DNA from 3 places in the Maricaulis sp. W15 genome. Region 1 is predicted to be linked to each of the others. Evidence: predicted binding sites of a transcription regulator. Region 1 holds the regulator's gene; each other region holds the start of a gene.
What was found. The regulator LexA, encoded in region 1, represses DNA repair genes until DNA is damaged. The targets are predictions, from matches to a motif close to ATGTTCCNCTTGTGTTCC.

Region 1 (7,108 bases):
GTCGAGCTGACCGGTTGGCTGGAAGCGATCGATCGCAGCGGCGGTGGCCGACAACGCCTGTTGCTGCGTCTCGTCGCCGCCGATGATGGGGCTAGGCCGCAAAGGGTAAGAGTTCTTGGTGATCCGGCCGGTATCCGGCCCGGCGACGCGATCCGGCTTCGCGCTGTGCTGGCACCGCCGCGACCGGCCGCGGTGCCGGGCGGCTATGATTTTGCCTTTCACGCAGCCTTTCGTGACATCGTCGCGACAGGATACGGCATTGCCCCGGCCGAGGCCGGCCCTCCCGTGCACCAGGACCGGGCAGCCCGCGCGGTGGCCCGATTGCGGGCCGACATGTCCCGGCATATCCGCTCGCGCATGCAGGCCCGCCCCGGTGCGCTGGCAGCGGCCCTCCTGACCGGTGACCGGGCCCATATCGATCCGGGTGATGTCGAAGCGCTGCGAAGGGCCGGGCTTGGACATGTCCTGGCGATCTCCGGCATGCATATGGCTTTGCTGGCCGGCGGGGTCTTTTTCGCCGTCCGTCTCGGTCTGGCCACCATCTTTCCTTGGGCGCGGCGCTATGATGCCGCTGTGCCGGCGGCTTGGGTGGCATTGGTGTTCGCAGTGGGATATCTGGTCCTGTCCGGCGGTACGATCCCGACCCAGCGCGCCTTCATCATGACGGTTTCGGTGCTCGGTGCAGTCATTCTCGGACGCCGCGCCCTGTCGCTGCACACGCTGAGCCTTGCCGTCATTGCCGTCCTTGCCTTGCAGCCCCAAGCCGTGATCACGCCGGGCTTTCAGATGTCGTTTTCCGCGGCGGCAGCGCTGATCACGGTGGCGCGGCTGTGGCAGGACCGGTCCCGCCGTGGCTCGCAGGCTGGCGCCTTGTCGCAGATACGGTTGTTCTTCGGTGGTTTGGGCACGACCAGCCTGGTTGCCGGCACGGCAACGGCCGGGTTTGCCGCCTTCCATTTTCACCGCGTCGCCAGCTTCGGCCTGGCCGGCAATCTGCTGGTGATGCCGATTTTCTCCTTGCTGGTCATGCCGGCTGGCGTGCTCGGCCTGGTGCTGATACCCGTCGGTCTGGATGGTCCGGCCTTCGCCGTCATGGAGTGGGGGTTATCGATCATGCTGGCACTGGCCCACATGGTCGCCGACTGGCCGGGCGCGCAGCGTTATCTGCCGGCAACGCCGGGCTTGGTTCTGGCCTTGTTTGCGGCCGGCTTTGTCGCCAGCCTTCTGGTTCGTGGACTGTGGCGCTGGAGCGGGGCCGCCGTGATGGCAGCGGCGCTGGGTTTGTGGGCCGTGCTGCCGCAGCCGGATCTCTTCATCTCCGAGACCGGATTGATCCTCGCCCGAGATGACGCCACCGGCTGGGTGGTCAGCGACCGGCGCCGCTCACGCTTTGCAGCGCGGGTGTTCCTCGAGGCGCGCGGGGTGGCGGATCCGGCGCCGGCAGTCTGGGATGCCAATTGTGACAGCCATGGCTGCAATGCCCGGCTCCAGGGCGTGCGGGTGACCCGCTTGTCGTCGCTGCAGGATTGGCCGACCGATTGTTCCCGCGCCGACCTCATTGTGGCTGATCTTGCGGTGCCGCCGGCAATTGCCCGCCAATGCCAAGCCCGGATCATCGATGCCGATGAGTTGGCGAGAACCGGTGGCCAGTCACTGCATCTGCGTGATGGTCAACTGGTCGCGATCCAGCGTGCACGGCCATTGGTCGGTGCACGCCCCTGGCACGGGCGTTGATGGCGGTGGCGATTTGCGACGGTCCCTTGCCCGCCTGATCCCGGACCATCGTCGCGGCGCGGCAGGAGCTGAATCTGGAACAAGAGCCGGCGTCCACCGGTGCGTTCCAAACGGCACACAGGCGGCGCCTGTAGAGCGCACCTGCGACCTGCGCCTATGGCTGTGACAGCGTCCAAGGACGATTCAAACCGTGCGCATCGAAGTTGCCAAGCAAAGCAATCACGTCGTCAGTGATAACGCCGGATCAGTCCCACAAGACGTCCTTGCACCTTGACCCGATCGGGGCCGAAAATGCGGGTCTCGTATTCGGGATTGGCCGCTTCCAGGGCGATTGAGCCGCCTTTTTTGCGCAGGCGTTTGAGCGTGGCTTCCTCGTCATCAACCAAGGCGACCACGATATCACCGGACTCGGCAGACTGGCAGCGCCGGATGAGGACAGTGTCGCCATCCATGATACCGGCCTCGATCATCGAATCGCCCTTCACCTCAAGCGCGAAATGCTCGCCGCCGGTGACCATGTCCGCAGGGACGGGCAGGCGGTCGGTTTCATGCTGGATGGCCGAGATGGGCACGCCGGCGGCGATCCGGCCGAGCACGGGTATGTCGACCGTCGATTCGCGCGGGCTTTCCTCGGGCTTGGCGAAATTGCCGCGCACGACATTGGGGCCGAGATTGCCGCGTGGCAGGCTCGGCGTTTCAGCCGCCGCCGCTGATTCGGGCAATTTGAGCACTTCCAGTGCCCGGGCGCGATGGGCGAGGCGACGGATGAAGCCGCGCTCCTCCAGTGCCGTGATCAGGCGGTGAACACCGGATTTGGAGGCCAGTTGCAGCGCGCCCTTCATCTCGTCGAAGGAGGGCGAGACGCCGGTTTCCTTGATGCGTTGATGGATGAAGAGCAAGAGCTCGTTCTGTTTCCGCGTCAGCAAGGCAACCCCCTTGTTCGCATTCCCGGAATCAGGCGCAGGCCTGCGGGAACAAATCAGGAATAGGAGTGTTTGTTCTACAAGTGTTCTGAAATGTCGTCAAGCGGTCGCCGGACGGCCCAACAGGGTCGCCGTTGCTGTCCGGACATCGTCCTGACGCATCAGGCTTTCGCCGACCAACAGGGCGCGGGCACCGGCCTGTTTCAGGCGCAAGGCGTCATCACGGCCGAAAATCCCGCTCTCGGCGACCAGCAGCCGGTCATCAGCCACCATCGGCGCCAGCGCGTCGAATGTGTCGAGGGATGTCTCGAAGGTCCGCAGATTGCGGTTGTTGACACCGAGCAGGGGCGCGTCGAGCGCCAGCGCCCGTTCCATCTCGGCGGCGTCATGGACTTCCACCAGCACGTCGAGCGACCAGGCATTGGCTTCCTCGATCAGCTGGCGGGCGGTGTCATCATCAACCGCCGCCATGATCACCAGGATCGCATCGGCCCCGAGTAGGCGGGCCTCGGCAACCTGGTAACGATCATACATGAAATCCTTGCGCAGGGCCGGCAGGGCGACGGCATTGCGGGCCTCGGTGAGGAAGGTATCGGCGCCCTGAAAACTGGGCGTATCGGTCAGCACGGACAGGCAGCTCGCCCCGCCGGCCTCATAGGCGCGGGCGAGGGCGGGCGGATCGAAATCGGCGCGGATCAGGCCTTTCGACGGGCTGGCCTTCTTGATCTCGGCGATCAGGCCGAGGCCGTCCGGTGCGACAGCGAGGGCCTTGGCAAAGCCGCGTACCGGCGCCACATCGCGCGCCGCGGCGGCGATCTCGGCATAAGGGCGCGCCTGTTTGCAGGCCGCGATATGCTCGCGCTTGTAGGCGCCGATGCGGGCCAGCGTGTCAGGCATGGTCTCGGGGCGGGTGCTCATGGCTCACGCCTCCCCGTGTGAAATGGCGACCATACGGGCGAGGGCGGTCTTGGCACGCCCGTCATCAACGGCCGCTTCTGCCAGGCGGGTGCCATCGGCAATGCTGTCGGCCAGTCCGGCCAGGAGCAGGGCGGCGCCGGCATTGAGCACGGCAATGTCGCGGAAGGCGCCGGTCTCACCGTCGAGCAAGGCGCGGATGGCGTCGGCATTCATCTGCGGCGAGCCGCCCTGCAGTGCCTCGGCGCTGGCCAGAGGCAGGCTGGCCTCTTCGGGATGGAAGCTGTATTCCCGGATCACCCCGTCGCGCAGTTCGGCAATGTTCGAGCGACCGGTCGTGGTCAACTCGTCCATCCCGTCCTCGCCGCACATCAAGAGTGCATGCTCACAGCCCAGATTGCGCAGCGCTTCGGCCATCGGCACCAGCCAGCGCTTGTCATAGACGCCGAGCAGCTGACGCTTGACGCCGGCCGGGTTGGACAGCGGACCAAGCAGGTTGAACACGGTACGCACGCCGAGATTTTGACGGGCCGGACCGACATGACGCACGGCAGCATGGTGTGCCGGGGCGTAGAGGAAGCCGACGCGGGCTTCGAGCAAGGCCCGTTCGACCACTTGTGGCGGACAGTCGAGCTTGACGCCGAGCTGGGCCAGGACGTCGGAGGAGCCGGACTTGGAGGAGGCGGCCCGGTTGCCATGCTTGGCGACAATGGCGCCGGCGCCAGCCGCGATGATCGCGGCGGCGGTCGATATATTCCAGGCGCCCTTGCCGTCACCTCCCGTGCCGCACGTGTCGATGGCGCCTTCGGGAGCGGTGATACGGGTCATCCGGCTGCGCATGGCGCGGGCGCCGGCGGCAATGTCGACAGGGCGCTCGCCGATTGCGGCGAGACCGATCAGGAAGCCGCCGATGGCGGCATCCGCAACATCGCCGGACATGAGTTCGTCAAAGGCGCCGGCAATGGCGGCGTCCTCGGGATAGGTGCCGCGTGAAAAGGCATTCAGGCACAGGGAAATATTTTGCATTGTCAGTCGTTTCGCCAGCTATTTTCAAATCCGGCTTGAGGCCGGACGCCATCACCCCGCAGGGTCGTCAGGAGGCGGTCTTGCGCCATCGATGGGGGCTGCGCCATCGCGTGGCCGGCTGAGCGTATCGAACGCGCGTCGACGCCGCCATGCCGACCGGACCGGCCAAGGCGGCCGGGTGGGCGAGACATGAAAGGGCGCAAAACGGCATACCTGTCACCGGGTTGAACAAAGCGAACCGGAAGGACCTAGCGCGGGGCCGCTGGCATTTCAACGCCCGCTGGCCGTTGCCATGTGCGTGCGGCCTGGTCGTGCCGCCCGATCACGCCGCCTGGGCGCGGGGCAGGCCGGTCAGGTCGAGGAAGTTGCGCAGCAGGGCGTGGCCGTGTTCCGAGGCGATGGATTCGGGATGGAATTGCACGCCATGCACCGGACGCGTGCGGTGGGCCAGCCCCATGATCTCGCCGTCGGCAGTGTGGGCGGTCGCGACCAGCATGTCCGGCAGGCTCTCCGGCCGTACCGCGAGGGAATGATAGCGGGTCGCGGTGAACGGGCTTGGCAGTCCGGTAAAGATACCACTGCCATCATGCACCACCGGGCTGGTCTTGCCGTGCATGATGGTCTTGGCCGAGATCACCTCGCCGCCGAAAACCTGACCGATTGACTGATGACCGAGGCAGACGCCCAGGATCGGCATCGTATTAGGCGCAGCAGCAATCAGATCGAGACAGATCCCGGCCTGGTCCGGTGCACACGGGCCCGGTGACAGCACGATCCCGCTCGGCTGCAAGGCCAATGCCTCGTCGACGGTCAGCGCATCATTGCGCACGACCTTGGTCTGCGCCCCCAGCTCCTGGAAATAATGCACCAGGTTGAAGGTGAAGCTGTCGTAATTGTCGATGATCAGCAGCATGCGGCTCTCCTTGGCATGAAAGCTAGTCGCCGGGCCGGGCTTCGCCAATCCTGCAAGTGCATTAACGCCTGATTAACCAGGCTGGCGCGTGCTGGGGTCATGACCCGCTCTGCTCCGACATTGATCAAGGCCCGCCATTCAGCCATCCCGGCTTTCGCCGGGGCCTTGGCAGCTGCGGCCTATCTGCTTGGTGCAATTGTGTTTTCTGTCGCCAGCAACGGCGGTTTCCCGATGCCGGCCATGGCCTCGGCGGAGGAGACGTCCCAACATCAGGGGATACGCGTCAGCCGCGTCCGCAATTTTGATTCGCTGGATTCGGTCGCAATCGCCTCACAAACCGATGACTTGGACGCGCCGATCGACATAGCTGCATCAAATATGATCCCGGTCATCACCGACCTCACAGTGGCCACGCCGGTCACAGCGCGGCGACCGCAAATCGTGCTGGTGATCGATGATGCCGGACTGGACGTCGCCGCTGCCGAGCGCGTCATTGCGCTGCCCGTGCCATTGACCCTCGCAATCCTGCCCTACGCCGAGGCGTCCGCGAGCCTGGCCGCGCTGGCGCAAGCCAATGGGCATGATGTGTTGCTGCACATGCCGATGGAGCCGGTCGGACTGGCCGATCCGGGACCGAACGCGCTGCGGCTCGGCCTCAGCGATGCCGATCTACAGGCGCGGGTGCGTTGGGCGATGGCCCGGGTGCCGGGCGCGATCGGTCTCAACAATCATATGGGCAGCCGCTTTACCGCTGATCCGCGCGCTCTCCGTGTCGCGCTGGCCGCTATCAGCCATGAAAGCCCGCTATTTCTCGACAGCCTGACGACCGCGCAGAGCCGTGGCCGCGCCGTCGCGTCGGGACTCGGCCTGCGGTCGCTGGAGCGTGACATCTTCCTCGATCATGACCTCGATGCCGGCTCGATCCGGGCCCGCCTGGACGAGGCCGCGGCCTTGGCGCGCGCCGACGGGCATGCCGTCGTGATCGGCCATCCGCACGCGCTGACGCTGGAAACGCTTGAAGCCTGGCTGGACAGTCCGGAGGCGGCTGAGGTCGAGTTCGTGACCGTCAGCGACCTCGCCGACCAACTCTTCGTCGCCGAGCCCGGCCTGCAGGCCTCAATTGTCGAGGGAATCAATCGCGGCGCGGAATAGGGCTTCCGCCTTGTTGACGGTTTCGACCCGTTCCGACTCGGGATCGCTGTCGAGCACAACGCCGGCGCCGGCCTGGACATACATCCGGCCATCCTTGAACACCGCCGTGCGCAGGGCGATGGCCGTGTCCATGCCGCCATCGGCGCTGAAATAGCCGACGGCACCCGCATAGACGCCGCGACGATGCGGCTCCAGCTCGTCAATGATTTCCATCGCCCGAACTTTCGGTGCGCCCGACACGGTTCCGGCCGGGAAGCCGGCGAACAGGGCCGAGACAACATCCTCCCCGGCGGCCAGGTCACCTTCGACGTTTGAGACGATGTGCATGACGTGGCTGTAGCGCTCGACGATCTCTCGGGCCGTGATCCGCACCGAGCCGGGCTTGGCGATCCGACCGACATCATTGCGCCCGAGATCGAGCAGCATGAGATGTTCCGAGCGCTCC
Region 2 (7,108 bases), on a different contig from region 1:
TCCTCCTCATCCTTGGGCGGTTTGGGCAGGAGGAGTTTCGATTTGAGATAGGCCAGCCAGGCGGCCATCACGAGATAGTCGGCGGCGAGGTCGAGACGCTTCTGGCGCGCCGCCTCCATGAAGAGCAGATATTGCTCGGCCAGTTCGAGGATCGAGATCTTGGCGAGATCGATCTTGCGCTTGCGGGCGAGTGCGAGCAGGAGGTGGAGCGGTCCCTCGAATCCGTCGAGATCAACGACGAGCGCATCGGTCTCGGCGTTCTCGGCGGCTTCAAACCGGACGTCTTCCTCGAATTCCTCGCTCACGATGCTCCCGTTTCAGCCAGCTTGACCAAGTCACCCAACCCGGCGGATCAGGCCGGAAGCCTGTCCAGCCAGTCATTGAGCCGCGATTCGGCCTCGACCGGGTCAAATTCCTCGATCACATCACGCGCCGCTTCCGCTGCCTCGGCCCGCTCAAGCGCACGACCGGCCAGCGCCGCTGTGCCTTCGGCGACCCCGATCATCTCGCTCATATTGCCATTGCAGTGCAAAAGCATGTCGCAACCGGCCTTGATGGACAGTTCGCCACGCTCGCGGAAAGTACCGCTCAAGGCCTTCATGGACAGATCATCGGTCATCAGAAGACCGTCAAAACCGATCTCGCCGCGAATGATCTTGCCGACCATGTCAGGCGACTGGGTGGCGGGCTGATCCGGGTCGATATCGGCGTAAAGGATATGGGCCGTCATCGCCATCGGGGCGTCATTGAGACCCTTGAACGGGGCGAAATCGGTTTCCGACAGCAGGCCGTGCTCTTCCGGCACAACCGGCAGCTCGAGATGACTGTCGGCCCGAGCCCGGCCATGACCGGGAATATGTTTGATGATCGGTGCCACACCGCCCGCCATCAATCCGTCCATGGCAGCCCGGCCCAGATGGATGATCGGCTCCGGCGTCGTCCCGAAGGCGCGATCACCGATAATGTCGTCAGCGCCCTCAATCCGGAGATCGGCGACCGGCGCACAATCGACATCAACCCCGATCGTGCGCAGCTCATGCGCCAGCAAACGGTGATTGGTGCGCGTCGCTTCGATGGCCAATTCCTCGTCGACGAACCAGAGATCGGCAAAGCGCTGGGCCGCCGGCGAAGCGCGCCATGTCGGCGGCCGCAGACGGGCAACACGGCCGCCTTCCTGGTCGATCAGGATCGGCGCATCCCGGCCGACGCAATCGCGCAATTCCAGCGTCAGGCGCGACACTTGCCGAACGTCGTCGATATTGCGGGCAAAGAGGATGAAGCCCCACGGATCGATATCGCGGAAAAAGGCTTTCTCGTCCGGGCTGAGCTTGGTCCCGCCGAGCCCGTAGATCACCGAAGCAATCGTCATCGCCGCGCCACCAGACAGTCCTGACCACGCGATTGCAGGGTCGTGCAGAAACTCACCGCATCACCGCGCTCGCCAAAGGCGGCAATGCGCAGGCGGTGATAGGTGCCGCGCCCTTCGATCTCGACCGAGGCGACGTCTGGTGCCATGCCGGCGGAGATGTCCGAGAAACGGGTGCGGAAGGCGACCCAGGCGGCCTCGGCATCTGCTTCGGTGCGGAAGGACGCGATCTGCACCACCCAGCTGCCGGACAGGTCGACACCAGCGGTCGCCGTGCCTGCCGGTGCGGCAGGACGGGTATCGACGGGCGCCGGGTCCGGTTGGCGGGCCGGTTGCTGCACCTCGATTTCCGGTTCCGGATCGGGCTGGCGTTCCGGGCGCTGCGGCGCCTGGCGCGGCGTCGCGTCCGACAATTCCGCGGTCTCGATCGGTGCATTTGCGGACGCATCATCGGCGTCAACCTGCTCGACACGAAGCGCCGGACGGCTGGTTTCTTCCAGCGGTTCTTCCGGCCCCGGACGGACGGAGACCGGATCATCGGCCCCGTCTTCGCCGGTCAACCGGTCATAGACTTCCAGATTGGTATCGGGCGTCTCTTCGCCGCCAGGGTCGACGGGACGCTCGCGATAAGGTTCCTCGTTGGGAATGAGGCGCGGCGCGCCATCGCGACCGCTATCGCGCAATCCTTGATTATAGGCGCTCCAGACAACACCGAGGAACAGCACGAAGGCCGCCAGCGCCGTGGTCAACAGGAGCAGCCCGCGCCGGGCATCCTCGTCACGCGCATCAAAGGTGGCGAATTCGTCGGCGGGAGGGGCATAGGCCCCGATCCGGCTTTCCTCGTCCTGGTCTGTCATAAAATCCGGTTCTCACACTTGCCCGGCGGCCACGCGAATCGCGACCCGCCGCAACACGATAACACTGCGGTCGATATGCCCTTACCGCCGCGACAGTTTAGAAATACCCCTGCACGGTGAAAAGCCGTCTGTGCTCTTCCACTGCAAAGCGATCTGTCATTCCGGCGATATAGTCACAAACGCCACGCGCCGTCTGCGCCGTTCCGGCCCCCGTCATGCCTGCCTGCACATCGCTGGGCAACACGCCGGGATCGCCGAGATAGAGGTCAAACAAGTCGCTGGTCACCCGCCGCGCCTGGCTCATCATCCGGTTGACCTTGTAGTGCTTGTACATGTGGGCGAAGAGATGGCGGCGCAGCGCCGCCAGATGCATCAGCATCGGTTCGGAGAAAGCGACGACCGGATGGTCGAGTTCGCGCAGGGCCTGGGCGTCATCGGGTTTGGCAAGGTCGAGCCGGCGGCGGGTCTCGGTGAGCACATCCTCGACCATCACCCCGATCAACTCGCGCACGGCCTCATGCACGATGATCGCCTGCGGCTTGTCCGGCCAGCGTGTCCGCACCCGGGCAAAAATCTCGCCGACGAGGGGCAGGTCCAGCAGCGGGTCCATTTCCAGCAGGCCGGAGCGCAAACCGTCATCAATGTCGTGATTGTTGTAGGCGATATCATCGGCCAGCGCCGCGATCTGGGCTTCCAGGCCGGCATGCGTGGCGAACTCCAGCTCACGCCAGCCGTCATAATCGGTGAAGGCCCACGGCAGCTCGGCCTCGCCCTGACCGGCCGTCAAAAGCGGGCCGTTGTGCTTGACCACGCCTTCGAGCGTCTCCCAGGTCAGGTTCAGCCCGTCGAATTCAGGGTAGCGGACTTCCAGCTTGGTGATCACCCGCAAGGTCTGGGCGTTGTGATCGAAGCCGCCGAAATCCTTCATTTTCTGCGCCAGAACGCGTTCACCCTCATGGCCGAAGGGCGGATGACCGAGATCATGGGCGAGTGCCAGGGCCTCAGCCAGATCTTCATCGCCGTGCAGCGCCCGCGCCAGGGTGCGAGCGATCTGTGAGACCTCCAGCGAATGGGTCAGGCGGGTGCGGTATTGATCACCCTCATGGGCCACGAAAACCTGGGTCTTTTCCTTCAACCGGCGGAAGGCAGCCGAGTGGATGATGCGGTCGCGATCGCGCTGGAAAGCATTGCGCATCGCACTGTCGGGCTGGGGATAACGGCGGCCGCGCGATTGCGAGGGATGGCAGGCATAGGGCGCGCGGGTACGGTCGGTCGCGGCAATGATCATGTCAGCGGGGCCTTTTATCCGCGCGGAGGGAGGTCCATATAGGACGACACAGGTACAAAACCAAAGGCCCCGTCGGGGCAAATACAGGCTTCATCATGTCCGCCAATGTCACCCTCTCGGCCTCGGCCGCGAAACAGATCAACGCCATCATCGCCAACCAGGCCTCGGCCGGCCTGTTGCGGATCGGCGTGGTCGGCGGCGGCTGCTCCGGTTTTTCCTACACGTTCGACCTGGATGAGGCGGTCAATGGCGACGACATGGTCATCGAACGTGACGGCGCCAAGGTCGTCATCGACGAAGCCTCCCTGCCCTTCCTCGACGGCTCGGAAATCGACTATGTCGACGAATTGATCGGTGCCAGTTTCAAGATCCACAATCCCAACGCCACAGCGGCTTGCGGTTGCGGTACGAGCTTTTCAATCTGAGCTAGTCGGCGGCGTTCGGCATTGGAAACCGGTCCGGCAGTGGAAACAGCGCCGGCAGGGCTTCGGCAAGCGCCCGGTCACCGGTGACCGTGACTGCGGCATCGGCCTCCAGCGCTGCGAGCGGCACCCCGCCATAGATGAAGCCGGCCAGCGCCGGCCCCTCCCCGGTCATCACCACATCCGGCGCATCGAACTCGCCCGGCGCGATCTCCAGCACCCCGTCGGCAATGCGGCAGGCGAGCCTGGTATGGCCGATGACGAAGTTCAGACGACCGCGATAGGCCTTGCCGCGTTCGGCATCGAACATGGTGCGCAGCGACAGCATGAAGGACGCAGCCGAGAAGGCCTGGGTCGGATCATGCCAGGGTGAACGTGCGGCCCAACGCCCCAGGACCTCGAAGATCGGCTCGCTCTCGCGCCCCCATTCGGTGAGTTCGTAGACGCGCGACGCCGCCGGTGGTGGCAGGTCACGGCGCTGGATGACGCCGGCCAGTTCCAGCCCTTCAAGTCTTTGCGTCAGCACATTGGCGCTGATGCCCGGCAGCGAGGCGCGGATATCGGTAAAGCGGCGCGGGCCGGTATGGAGTTCGCGCACGACCAGCATGGCCCAGCGCTCACCCAGCAATTCCATCGCATGGGCAGCGGCGCAGGCGTCGTTATAGCGTTTGGCCGGGCGAACAATCGTCATTTAGTTATTTTTTCTAACTTCACTGTTGCAATTTATAACTCGGCGCGGCAGTCTGGTCAAAGTCGCATGAGGGACGACCATCAAACAGCCCGAACACCACAGGGACACTCAACCATGACTCAGATGATTTTCGTCAATCTTCCGGTCACCGATCTCGACCGGTCGAAGGACTTCTACACCGCCATCGGCGCCGTCAATGATCCGCGCTGCACCGATGACAGTGCCGCAATGATGAGCTTTTCCGAAACAATCAGCATCATGTTGTTGACCCACAAACGCTTCGCCGACTTCACCGACCGCACCATCATCAATGCCCACAGCCAGGTGCAGGTGCTCAACTGCCTGTCGCGCGAAAGCCGCGAGGCCGTCGACGCGATCACGGAAAAGGCGCGCAAGGCCGGCGCCAAACTCGACCCCACCCCGGTGCAGGAGCACGGCTTCATGTATGGCCGCAGCTTTGCCGATCCGGATGGCCATATCTGGGAAGTGATGTGGATGGACATGGCCGCCGCCGAAGAGGCGATGTCCGGCACGCAAACTCCCGAACCCGTTTAGCAACACAGGAAACCAGCCATGACTTATGTTTCAGGACTTGTCGCTGCCGTGCCCAATGCCAACAAGCAGGCCTTCATCGACCATGCCAGGATCGCGGCCGAAATCTTCCGGGAATTCGGCGCGATCAAGATCGTCGAAAACTGGGGCAATGATGTCCCGGATGGCGAAGTGACGTCCTTCCCGATGGCGGTCAAAAAGGCCGACGACGAGACCGTGGTCTTTTCCTGGATCATCTGGCCGGACAAGGCGGCCTGCGACAAGGCCATGCAGGCGATGATGGAAGATCCGCGGATGGACCCGGCGAAAAATCCGATGCCGTTCGACGGCAAGCGGATGATCTTCGGCGGTTTCGATACGGTATTGGAGGTTTGATGTGACGCAGGTTGCCACCTGTCTCTGGCTCGATGGTGATGCCGAAGCGGCGGCCCGTTTCTATGTCTCGCTGTTCGCGCAGGCCGAGATGGGCGATATCCAGCGGCTCAATGTCGACACGCCCGGTGGTGTGAAGGCCGGCGAAGCGCTGGCGGCCTCCTTCACCCTCGCCGGCACGCCCTACATGCTGCTCAATGGCGGCCCGCACTTCACGCTCAGCCCGGCGGCCTCGATCATGGTCACCTGCACGGACCCGGCCGAACAGGACAGGCTGTGGGACGCGCTGTTGGACGGTGGCACGGCGATGCACTGCGGCTGGCTGACCGACCGCTACGGCGTCAGCTGGCAAATCATCCCGGACGGGCTGCAGGCCCTGCTGGCCGATCCCGACCCGGAGCGGGCGCGGCGGGCCACCGAAGCGATGATGGGCATGGTCAAGCTCGACCTGCCCGCCATGCAGGCCGCCGCCCGCGGCGACTGACCGGGCGAACCAGCTCCCGCGCTCCCCGGCACAGACGGGAGGCCGGGGCTTCGGACCGGTGCATGCGCCCGCATGCCCGCGATGAAGCCCCGGCATTTCCGCCAGCTGCACCACTGACGCCTTTACGCCACGGCGAACCCGCTTACTCTCCCCGGAACACTGACGGGGACGACATGAGCAGCTCTTTTTCCGATATCGCCCGGCGGCGCATCTCGACACGCGCCTTTCTCGACACGCCAGTCAGCGAGGCCGAGATACGCGACATACTCGACACCGCCCGCTGGGCCGCGTCCGGCGGCAATCTCCAACCCTGGACCGTCCATGTCGTGACCGGCCAGGCGCGCCAACGCATCATCGACACGGTCCGCATGCGCCTCGAGGTCGATCCGTTCGGTGACGAGAATGATTTCGGCGCCTATCCCAAATCGCTCTGGGAGCCCTTCCGCACCCGCCGCCATGCGCTGGGCGAGCAGATGTATGAGACGATGGGGATTGATCGCGACAACAAGCCGGCCCGGCTCAATCATCTGTTGAAGAATTTCGAATTTTTCGGCGCCCCGGTCGGCCTGTTCTTCAGCCTCGATGCCCGCATGAACCCCAATCAATGGGGTCATCTGGGCATGTTCATCATGTGCGTCATGCTGGCGGCAGAGGAAAAGGGGCTGGCGACCTGCGCCCAGGAAGCCTGGATGACGCGCTGGAAAACCGTCGGCGCCGCAATCGGCCTGTCACCGGAGGAACGCATCTGGTGCGGCATGGCGCTCGGTCATGCTGACCCGGATGCGGCGGTGAACACGCTGCGCTCGGAACGCGATGCGGTCGACAGCTTCACCACCTTCCTGGAACACTGAGCCTATTCGGCGAGGATCGCTTCGAAGGCGGTCCGCGCCTCGGCCCCGGCGACCGCCTCGAACACGTCCAGCATTTGCGGGGTCGTCGAGACACGCGCTTCCATCGCGGCCTGGATAAAGCGCTCAAACGCCTCACGCCCGATCAGCGCCTCAGCACGGGAGAGGGCGAGCGGCCCTTTTCGATAGGCGACCAGATAGGGCGGACGCTCGGTCGTTGCGGGCGTC
Region 3 (7,108 bases), on a different contig from region 1:
CGTCAGAAGCAGGGTGTCGATCGCGCCGGGCAGGGTGTCAAACGGGCTTGCGGTATCAGCCGCAGCATCGACTGCAATACCGGACCCGTCGCCTGGTTTCGGTGCGCCGGGCCGGCCGGAGGCAGACGCAGTCCCACCATTCGCCGCGATATCAGGCCGCGATGAACTGGCTGTCAGGCGATCTTCCGGCTCGTCGGCCATCTGCATCCTTCGGATCGAACTGCCTGATTGATAGATGATTTGGGTTAATGAAGCGTCGTTATGCCCCGCCTGGATTGACGAGTTTGCGGCAGGCCGGGCTGGCTCCGCGCTTCCCGCAGTCAAGGTGCCCGCCAAATCTCAGGCACGCACGGCCGGGTTGGCCGTCGGACCGGCGCGTTGCAGGCCACGGCGACAGGACAGGGCTTCGGCAATGTGGAGACGGCGCACGGCTTCCTGGCCCTCCAAGTCGGCAATGGTTCGCGCCACCCGCAGAACGCGGTGATAGGAGCGGGCGGTGAGCGCATGCTGGATGGCGGCCTCGTTCAGCAGCGCCTCGCCAGCCCGGTCCGGCGCGGCGACATGATCGAGCAGGTCGGTCGGCAATTGTGCATTCAGACAGCCGCGCCCGGCCTGTGCCTCCCGCGCCCGCGCCACCCGGGCAGCGGCCTCGGCGGTGCCTTCAACCGGGGGCGGCAGGGCGAGGTCGGCGGGCGTGACCGGTGGCACCTGAATCTGCAGATCGATCCGGTCGATCATCGGGCCGGATATGCGGGCCTGGTAATCAATGGCACAGCGCGCCCCGCGGCGACAGCTGGCGCCATCAGCGCCGCCACCGCCGCAGCGACAGGGATTCATCGCCGCGACCAGCTGGAAGCGGGCCGGATAGGCGATATGGGCATTGGCCCGCGCCACGGTGATGGATCCCGTTTCCAGGGGCTGGCGAAGACTATCAAGCACTTGCGGATGGAATTCCGGCAATTCATCCAGGAACAGAACCCCGCGATGCGCCAATGAGGCCTCACCCGGCCGGGCCCGGCTGCCGCCGCCGACCATGGCGGCCATCGAGGCCGAATGGTGCGGTGAACGGAAAGGCCGGTTCCGCGTCAGTCGGCCGCGCTCGAGCAGGCCGGCCACCGAGTGGATCATGGACACGTCGAGCAGTTCCGGCGCGGTCAGCGGCGGCAACAGGCCGGGCAGGCGCTCGGCCAGCATCGATTTGCCCGACCCCGGCGGGCCAACCATCAGCAGGTTGTGATTGCCCGCCGCGGCGATCTCCAGCGCCCGCTTGGCCCCTTCCTGTCCCTTGACCTGACGCAGGTCGACATCGGGGCCAGCCTCGATCAACTCGCCGGGCGCCGGGCGGTCAATCACCTGGCTGCCCTTGAAATGATTGATCAGCTGGATCAGCGTCGTCGGCGCCAGAATGGCCAGGTCACCACCGGCCCAGGCGGCTTCCGGACCACAGGCTTCGGGGCAGATCAGAGCCCGGCCGGCCGCATGCGCCGCCACGGCAGCGGGCAGGGCACCCGGCGCTGGCCGGATGCGCGCGTCGGCGCCCAGCTCACCAAAGGCCAGATAGTCCTCGGCCACATCCTTGGGCAGGACATCCAGCTCGGCCAGCACGCCGATCGCGATCGGCAGGTCGAAATGCGCACCTTCCTTGGGCTGGTCGGCCGGGGCGAGATTGACGATCAGCCGTTTCGACGGGAGCGACAGGCCCAGCGCCGAGAAAGCTGCCCGGACCCTTTCCCGGCTTTCGGCGACCGCCTTGTCGGCCAGCCCGACGATGGAAAAGATCGGCTGGGACCCGCCCGCAACCTGAACCTGTACATCCACAAGACGGGCTTCGGCGCCGTGGAAGGCCACTGAAGCGGTTCGAGCCGCCATGACGAATCTCCCGACATACCGGGGATTTGATTCACAGGCATCCGCCTGTGTCGCGCCCCGCCACCAGATGCAACCCACCTGTCTCGCAGCGCAACCCGATCCGGTAACCGTCCGGCATCATTGGGTTTTCCACAGGTTCGTTCACAACCAGATCAAAACAGGAACAAAGCATGTACGATAAATTGTCGCACGTCAAGCGTGTATTCTAGGCGCCGACCCGGCGGGCCACCGCATCCCAGAAGGCGGCGCAGGCATCGATTCCGGAGAAACGCTTGAGCTCCTGGACGCCGGTCGGTGAGGTGACATTGATCTCGGTCAGGCGATCACCGATCACATCAATGCCGACGAGGACCAGGTCCCGCTCCTTGAGGATCGGACCGATCGCGTCACAGATCCGCATATCGCTATCGGTCAGGCCGGACGCTTCGGCGACCCCGCCCACATGCATGTTCGAGCGGGTCTCACCGGTTTGCGGCACGCGGTTGATGGCACCGATCGGCTCGCCATCAATGATCAGGATGCGCTTGTCGCCCGCTGACACCGCCGGCAGGAAAGCCTGCGCGATCACCGGCTCGCGCGATTGCGCGAAGAAAGTCTCGAGCAGCGCCGAGAAATTGCCGTCGCCCGGCTTCAGGCGGAAAACCCCGGCGCCACCATTGCCATAGAGCGGCTTGATGATGATGTCCTGATGGGTATCCCGAAACCCGGTCAGGGCCGCAAGGTCGCGTGTGATCAGGGTCGGCGGGATGATGTCGGGATAAAGGAGCGGCAGGATTTTTTCCGGGCTCGAGCGGACCCAGAACGGATCATTGAGTACCAGGGTTTCACCCTTCAGCATTTCCAGCAGGTGGGCGGCGGTCTGATAGGCCATGTCGAAGGGCGGATCCTGGCGCATCAGGACGACATCGACATCGCGCGCCAGATCCAGCACCCGCGCCTCACCAAGCTCGGCGTGCTCGCCCTGGACATGCCTGACCCGGACCGGGCGGGCCCGGGCGAGAATGCGGCCTTCCTGCCAGGCCAGCTGGTCGGGATGATAGACGTAGAGCTCGGCGCCCCGGGCCTGGGCCTCTTCCATCAGGGCGAACGTCGTGTCGGCGTCCACATTGACAGTCTCGATCGGGTCCATCTGGACCGCAACACGCCATGCCATCATCTCGTCTCCGGTCCACCGATCAATTGTGGTCCGGAGTTAGGGCCGTCGCCCCGGGATTCAACCCCCGGATTCGCTTCGCCGACACAGGCTTCAGCCCGGCGTTCGCCGCGCGCCGGCAGATTGGTCGGCACGCCGGCGATGCGGACATAGGAGACGACCTCCTCAACCCCCTCAACCAACGAAGCATGGGCGCTGGCGCGCTCCAGCTCGCCGCGATTGCGGGCAACGCCTAGCAGATAGACCCGGCCGGCACGGGTTTCGACATTGAAATTGATCGAGCGCACGGAGCGGTCGGAGATCAGACGGCCATTGACCCGGGCCGTGATCTCGGCGTCGCGGGTACGGTCACGGAAGCCCTGGCCGGACCCGACCACGATTTCATTAGCAACATTGCGCACCGCAACCGAGGACCAGGCCAGACATTCGGCCATCAACCGGTCATCCTCGCGCGGCACCCGTCCGGTCAAAAGCGCGATGCCTTCGGTCACTTCGACATCGACGCCATCAAGGGCAAAGCCTTCCGAGCGCAGCATGGCCGACTTGATCGAGACCGAGGCATTGGTGTCGTCGAGCTGGCGGCCGATCGACCGATCCTGGCCAACCGCACCGACGGAACTGCAGGCCGACGGGGCCAGCCCGACAAGCCCGGCCAGCAGCAGGGTGGACATAAAAGAAAGACGGTCGGCCATACACGAAGCTCCTGTCGAATCGCCCGCGCCCCAGCTTAGTCATTTGCAGACGCGCTACCATGACAAGTCGCGGCGCCCAGGCCAAGCCACATCACAAAAGACACGATACCGGGCCGGGTCAGAGCAGGTCGCGGGCGCCGTCTCCGGGAATCCAGGCCGCGCGGCGATGTTGTGGCCAACGGCCCGGCACGACCAAGAAGAGGTCATAGCGCAAATGCAGCGCCTGCACGGCCGGGCGCGAGGCCCGCCAGATCGAGGCCGCACGGGTGATGCGACCGCGCTGGCGCGGCCCGATCGACTCAAGCGCGGCCTTGATGCTGGGCCGCGCCTTGACCTCGACAAACACCAGATATTCACCGCGGCTGGCGACCAGGTCGATCTCGCCGGCGGCCGTGCGGGCACGATGATCAAGCAGGCGATAGCCCTTGGCGACCAGCCAGGCCATGGCCAGCCATTCAGCCCAGCGGCCGCGGGCTTCCGCCTGCCGCCGCTTACGGGTCACCGGTCCTGGTCCTTGAGCGCCAGGGCTCGGGCATAGACATCGCGCCGCGGCCAGCCGGAGGCTTCGGCGACATGGCTGGCGGCCTCCTTGACGCGCATGTCCTCAAGCGCCGCGCGCAAGGCGGTATCGATCCGCCCGGCATCCCAGTCATCCACCGGCGGCGGGCCGACGACAATCACGACTTCACCGCGTGGCGGCCCGGCTTCTGCGTAGTGAGCGGCCAGTTCGGACAGGGAGCCGCGGCGTGCCTCCTCGTGCAGCTTGGTCAGCTCGCGGCAGACCGCCGCCGGCCGGTCTCCCAACACCTTGGCGAGGCTGGCGATCATCGCCGGAAGGCGCGATACGCCCTCATAGAAAACAAGGCTGCCGGGGATGTGGCGAAACGGCTCAAGCCAAGCTTCGCGCGGACCGGTCTTTTGCGGCGGGAAGCCGGCGAAGGTGAAACAATCGGTCGGCAGACCGGCAATGGCGAGCGCCGCCAGCACCGCCGACGCGCCGGGGATGGCAATGACCGGGATACCGGCCGCGATCGCGTCGCGGGCCAGCTTGTAGCCCGGATCAGAGACCAGCGGCGTGCCCGCATCCGACACCAGGGCAACGCGCTTGCCGGCTTCAAGATCTTCGAGAATTCCGGGCCGGACCCGCTCACCATTATGGTCATGATAGGCCGTCAACTCGACCCGCAGCCCGTAGGCATCGAGCAGTCGCCGGGTGACGCGGGTGTCTTCGGCAAGGACGCGGTCGGCTTGTCCGAGCACGTCGAGCGCCCGCAAGGTGATGTCGCGCAAATTGCCGATTGGCGTCGAAACCAGGTAAAGCCCCGGCCCGAGCGCTTGCCCCCTGCCGCCACGGCGGATAGCTTCGCCAAGAATTTCCCGGGATGTTTCGGTCATGCTTTCAGTCTTCAATTCGCGTATCGCCCTGCCGACGGACACATTGGCACAAAGCCGCGGCCTGCGCTGCCTCGCTGTCATCGCGATGGTCGGCACACTCGCCGCCTGTGGCACAACGCAGACCGCGCCGCCGGCGCCGATCTACACGCCGCCGGAACCGGTAATCGATGAACCGGTCGAAATCGAGCCCGATCCGGTCGAGGAGCCGGTCGCCACCGGCCTCATCCCGCCACACATGGCGGACCGCGAAATCGCCCGCGTCGCCCTGCTATTGCCTTTCTCGGCTGACAATTCCGGCGCCCGCTCGGAAGCGCTTCGCCTGTTGAATGCGGCCGAGCTGGCCCTGTTCGAGCGCGGCAGCGGCAATCTCCTGCTGATCCCCAAGGACACACAAGGCACACCGCAGGGCGCCCGGTCTGCGGCCCAGGCCGCTGTCGAGGACGGCGCCGACATCATTATCGGGCCGCTGTTCGGACCGGCTGTTTCCGCTGCCGGCCAGGTGGCTCGCCAGGCCGGCATCCCGGTCATCGCCTTCACGACGGACGCCACGGTTGCCGGCAATGGCGTTTATCTGATGAGCTTTCCGCCGGAGATTGAAGTCGCCCGCATTGTCGAATACGCCACCCGTCAGGGCGTCGAGCGCTTCGCCTATCTCGGGCCGCAGAGCCGCTACGGCATGGCTGTGCACGCCGCGCTGCAGGACAATGCCGCGCTGACCGGCGGCTATGTCGCCGCGGAGAGTTTTTATACCGGCGATGTTGAAGCCATGGCACGCGCCTCGGCGCGCCTTGCGGAAGGCGTGTTCGAACCGCTGACCCCGGAAGAGGCCGACGAGCTGCGGCGCGAAGCCTGGGTGCCCGACCCCGAGGCGGCCTTCCAGGCGGTGATCCTGCCGGAGGGCGGGACGCGCCTTCGCGCGCTGGGACCGCTGTTGATCTCGCAATCGGTCGACCCACTTGTCGTGCGCTTCCTCGGCACCGGGCTTTGGAATGACCCCGACCTGCTGCGGGAGCCGGCCCTGCACGGCGGCTGGTTCGCCGGTCCGGACCTGGACGCCCGCACCAATTTCGAGACGGCCTATCGGGCAGCCTATGGCAATGATCCCTCGCGGATCGCCAGCCTTGCCTATGACGCGATGAGCCTGGCCGCCCATCTCGACGGCGGTGAGCGCGGTTTCACCCGGGAAGCCATTGAGGAAGAGCAGGGTTTTCTCGGCGCCGATGGCCTGTTCCGTTTCGTCGGGACCGGACTGATCGAACGCGGACTGGCGATTTATGAAATGCGCTCCCGCGGACTTCGGGAAATCGAACCGGCGCCGCTGACCTTCGAACCCATCGAGGCGTTCTAGTCCCGGCCGCTCAGGGCAATATTTCGCGGGTAACCCGGTCGGCCAGCAGACGGCCCGCCGGTGTGAGGCGTATACGCACCCCGTCACGGGCCAGGAATCCCTCGTCGATCATCCGGTCGATGCCGGCCGCCTCTGGCTGGCATCCGGTGGCGGCGGCGAGATGGTCGAGATCCAGACCGTCGGTGATCCGGAGCCCGAGAAAGGCCCGCTCAATCATGTCCTCGGGCGGAGAAAGCTGTTCGCGGCCAGCGTCCGGCACGCCGGAGCCGCGCGTCGCAACACCGGCAATATAGTCAGACGGACGCCGGGCAGCCGTGGTGGCGATCCGGCCACCGTCCGCCGTACTGCGCCCGAGCCGGCCATGCGCGCCGGGTCCGACACCGATCCAATCCCCACCTTCCCAATAGATCCGGTTATGGGTCGAACGATCCGCGTCGCTGCGGGCATGGTTGGAGACTTCATAGGCGGGAAAGCCTGCCGCCGCGCACATCTCGCCGGTGAGCTCGTAGAGATCGGCGGCGCTGTCCCCGTCCACGGCTAGCGTCTCGCCCCGCTCGGTCCGCTTGCCGAAGGCCGTGCCCGGCTCGATGGTCAGCTGGTAGGCCGAGATGTGACCGGCGCCAGTGGCCAGCGCCTCTCCGAGTTCGGTCC

Region 2: the regulator LexA is predicted to act here: its motif matches at 4,715-4,732, upstream of AWH62_RS10910 (VOC family protein).
Region 3: the regulator LexA is predicted to act here: its motif matches at 2,019-2,036, upstream of AWH62_RS09500 (YifB family Mg chelatase-like AAA ATPase).

Annotation. Positions count from the first base shown of each region.
Region 1 is NZ_LQXG01000012.1:355,467-362,574, forward strand. Features, by position in the region: gene AWH62_RS07110 (ComEC/Rec2 family competence protein) at 1-1,734, shown strand, start outside; gene lexA (transcriptional repressor LexA) at 1,962-2,660, opposite strand; gene trpC (indole-3-glycerol phosphate synthase TrpC) at 2,757-3,554, opposite strand; gene trpD (anthranilate phosphoribosyltransferase) at 3,579-4,598, opposite strand; gene AWH62_RS07130 (aminodeoxychorismate/anthranilate synthase component II) at 4,921-5,511, opposite strand; gene AWH62_RS07135 (divergent polysaccharide deacetylase family protein) at 5,611-6,663, shown strand; gene trpE (anthranilate synthase component I) at 6,628-7,108, opposite strand, start outside.
Region 2 is NZ_LQXG01000017.1:251,738-258,845, reverse strand. Features, by position in the region: gene AWH62_RS10940 (ScpA family protein) at 1-305, opposite strand, end outside; gene nagZ (beta-N-acetylhexosaminidase) at 353-1,369, opposite strand; gene AWH62_RS10930 (SPOR domain-containing protein) at 1,366-2,223, opposite strand; gene AWH62_RS10925 (deoxyguanosinetriphosphate triphosphohydrolase) at 2,321-3,511, opposite strand; gene erpA (iron-sulfur cluster insertion protein ErpA) at 3,607-3,936, shown strand; gene AWH62_RS10915 (helix-turn-helix domain-containing protein) at 3,938-4,624, opposite strand; gene AWH62_RS10910 (VOC family protein) at 4,739-5,179, shown strand; gene AWH62_RS10905 (DUF1428 domain-containing protein) at 5,198-5,551, shown strand; gene AWH62_RS10900 (VOC family protein) at 5,553-6,032, shown strand; gene AWH62_RS10895 (nitroreductase) at 6,206-6,883, shown strand; gene AWH62_RS10890 (M1 family aminopeptidase) at 6,886-7,108, opposite strand, start outside.
Region 3 is NZ_LQXG01000016.1:291,339-298,446, reverse strand. Features, by position in the region: gene AWH62_RS09505 (hybrid sensor histidine kinase/response regulator) at 1-201, opposite strand, end outside; gene AWH62_RS09500 (YifB family Mg chelatase-like AAA ATPase) at 340-1,869, opposite strand; gene gshB (glutathione synthase) at 2,075-3,022, opposite strand; gene AWH62_RS09490 (BON domain-containing protein) at 3,022-3,714, opposite strand; gene AWH62_RS09485 (YraN family protein) at 3,833-4,216, opposite strand; gene rsmI (16S rRNA (cytidine(1402)-2'-O)-methyltransferase) at 4,213-5,109, opposite strand; gene AWH62_RS09475 (penicillin-binding protein activator) at 5,108-6,457, shown strand; gene hemW (radical SAM family heme chaperone HemW) at 6,468-7,108, opposite strand, start outside.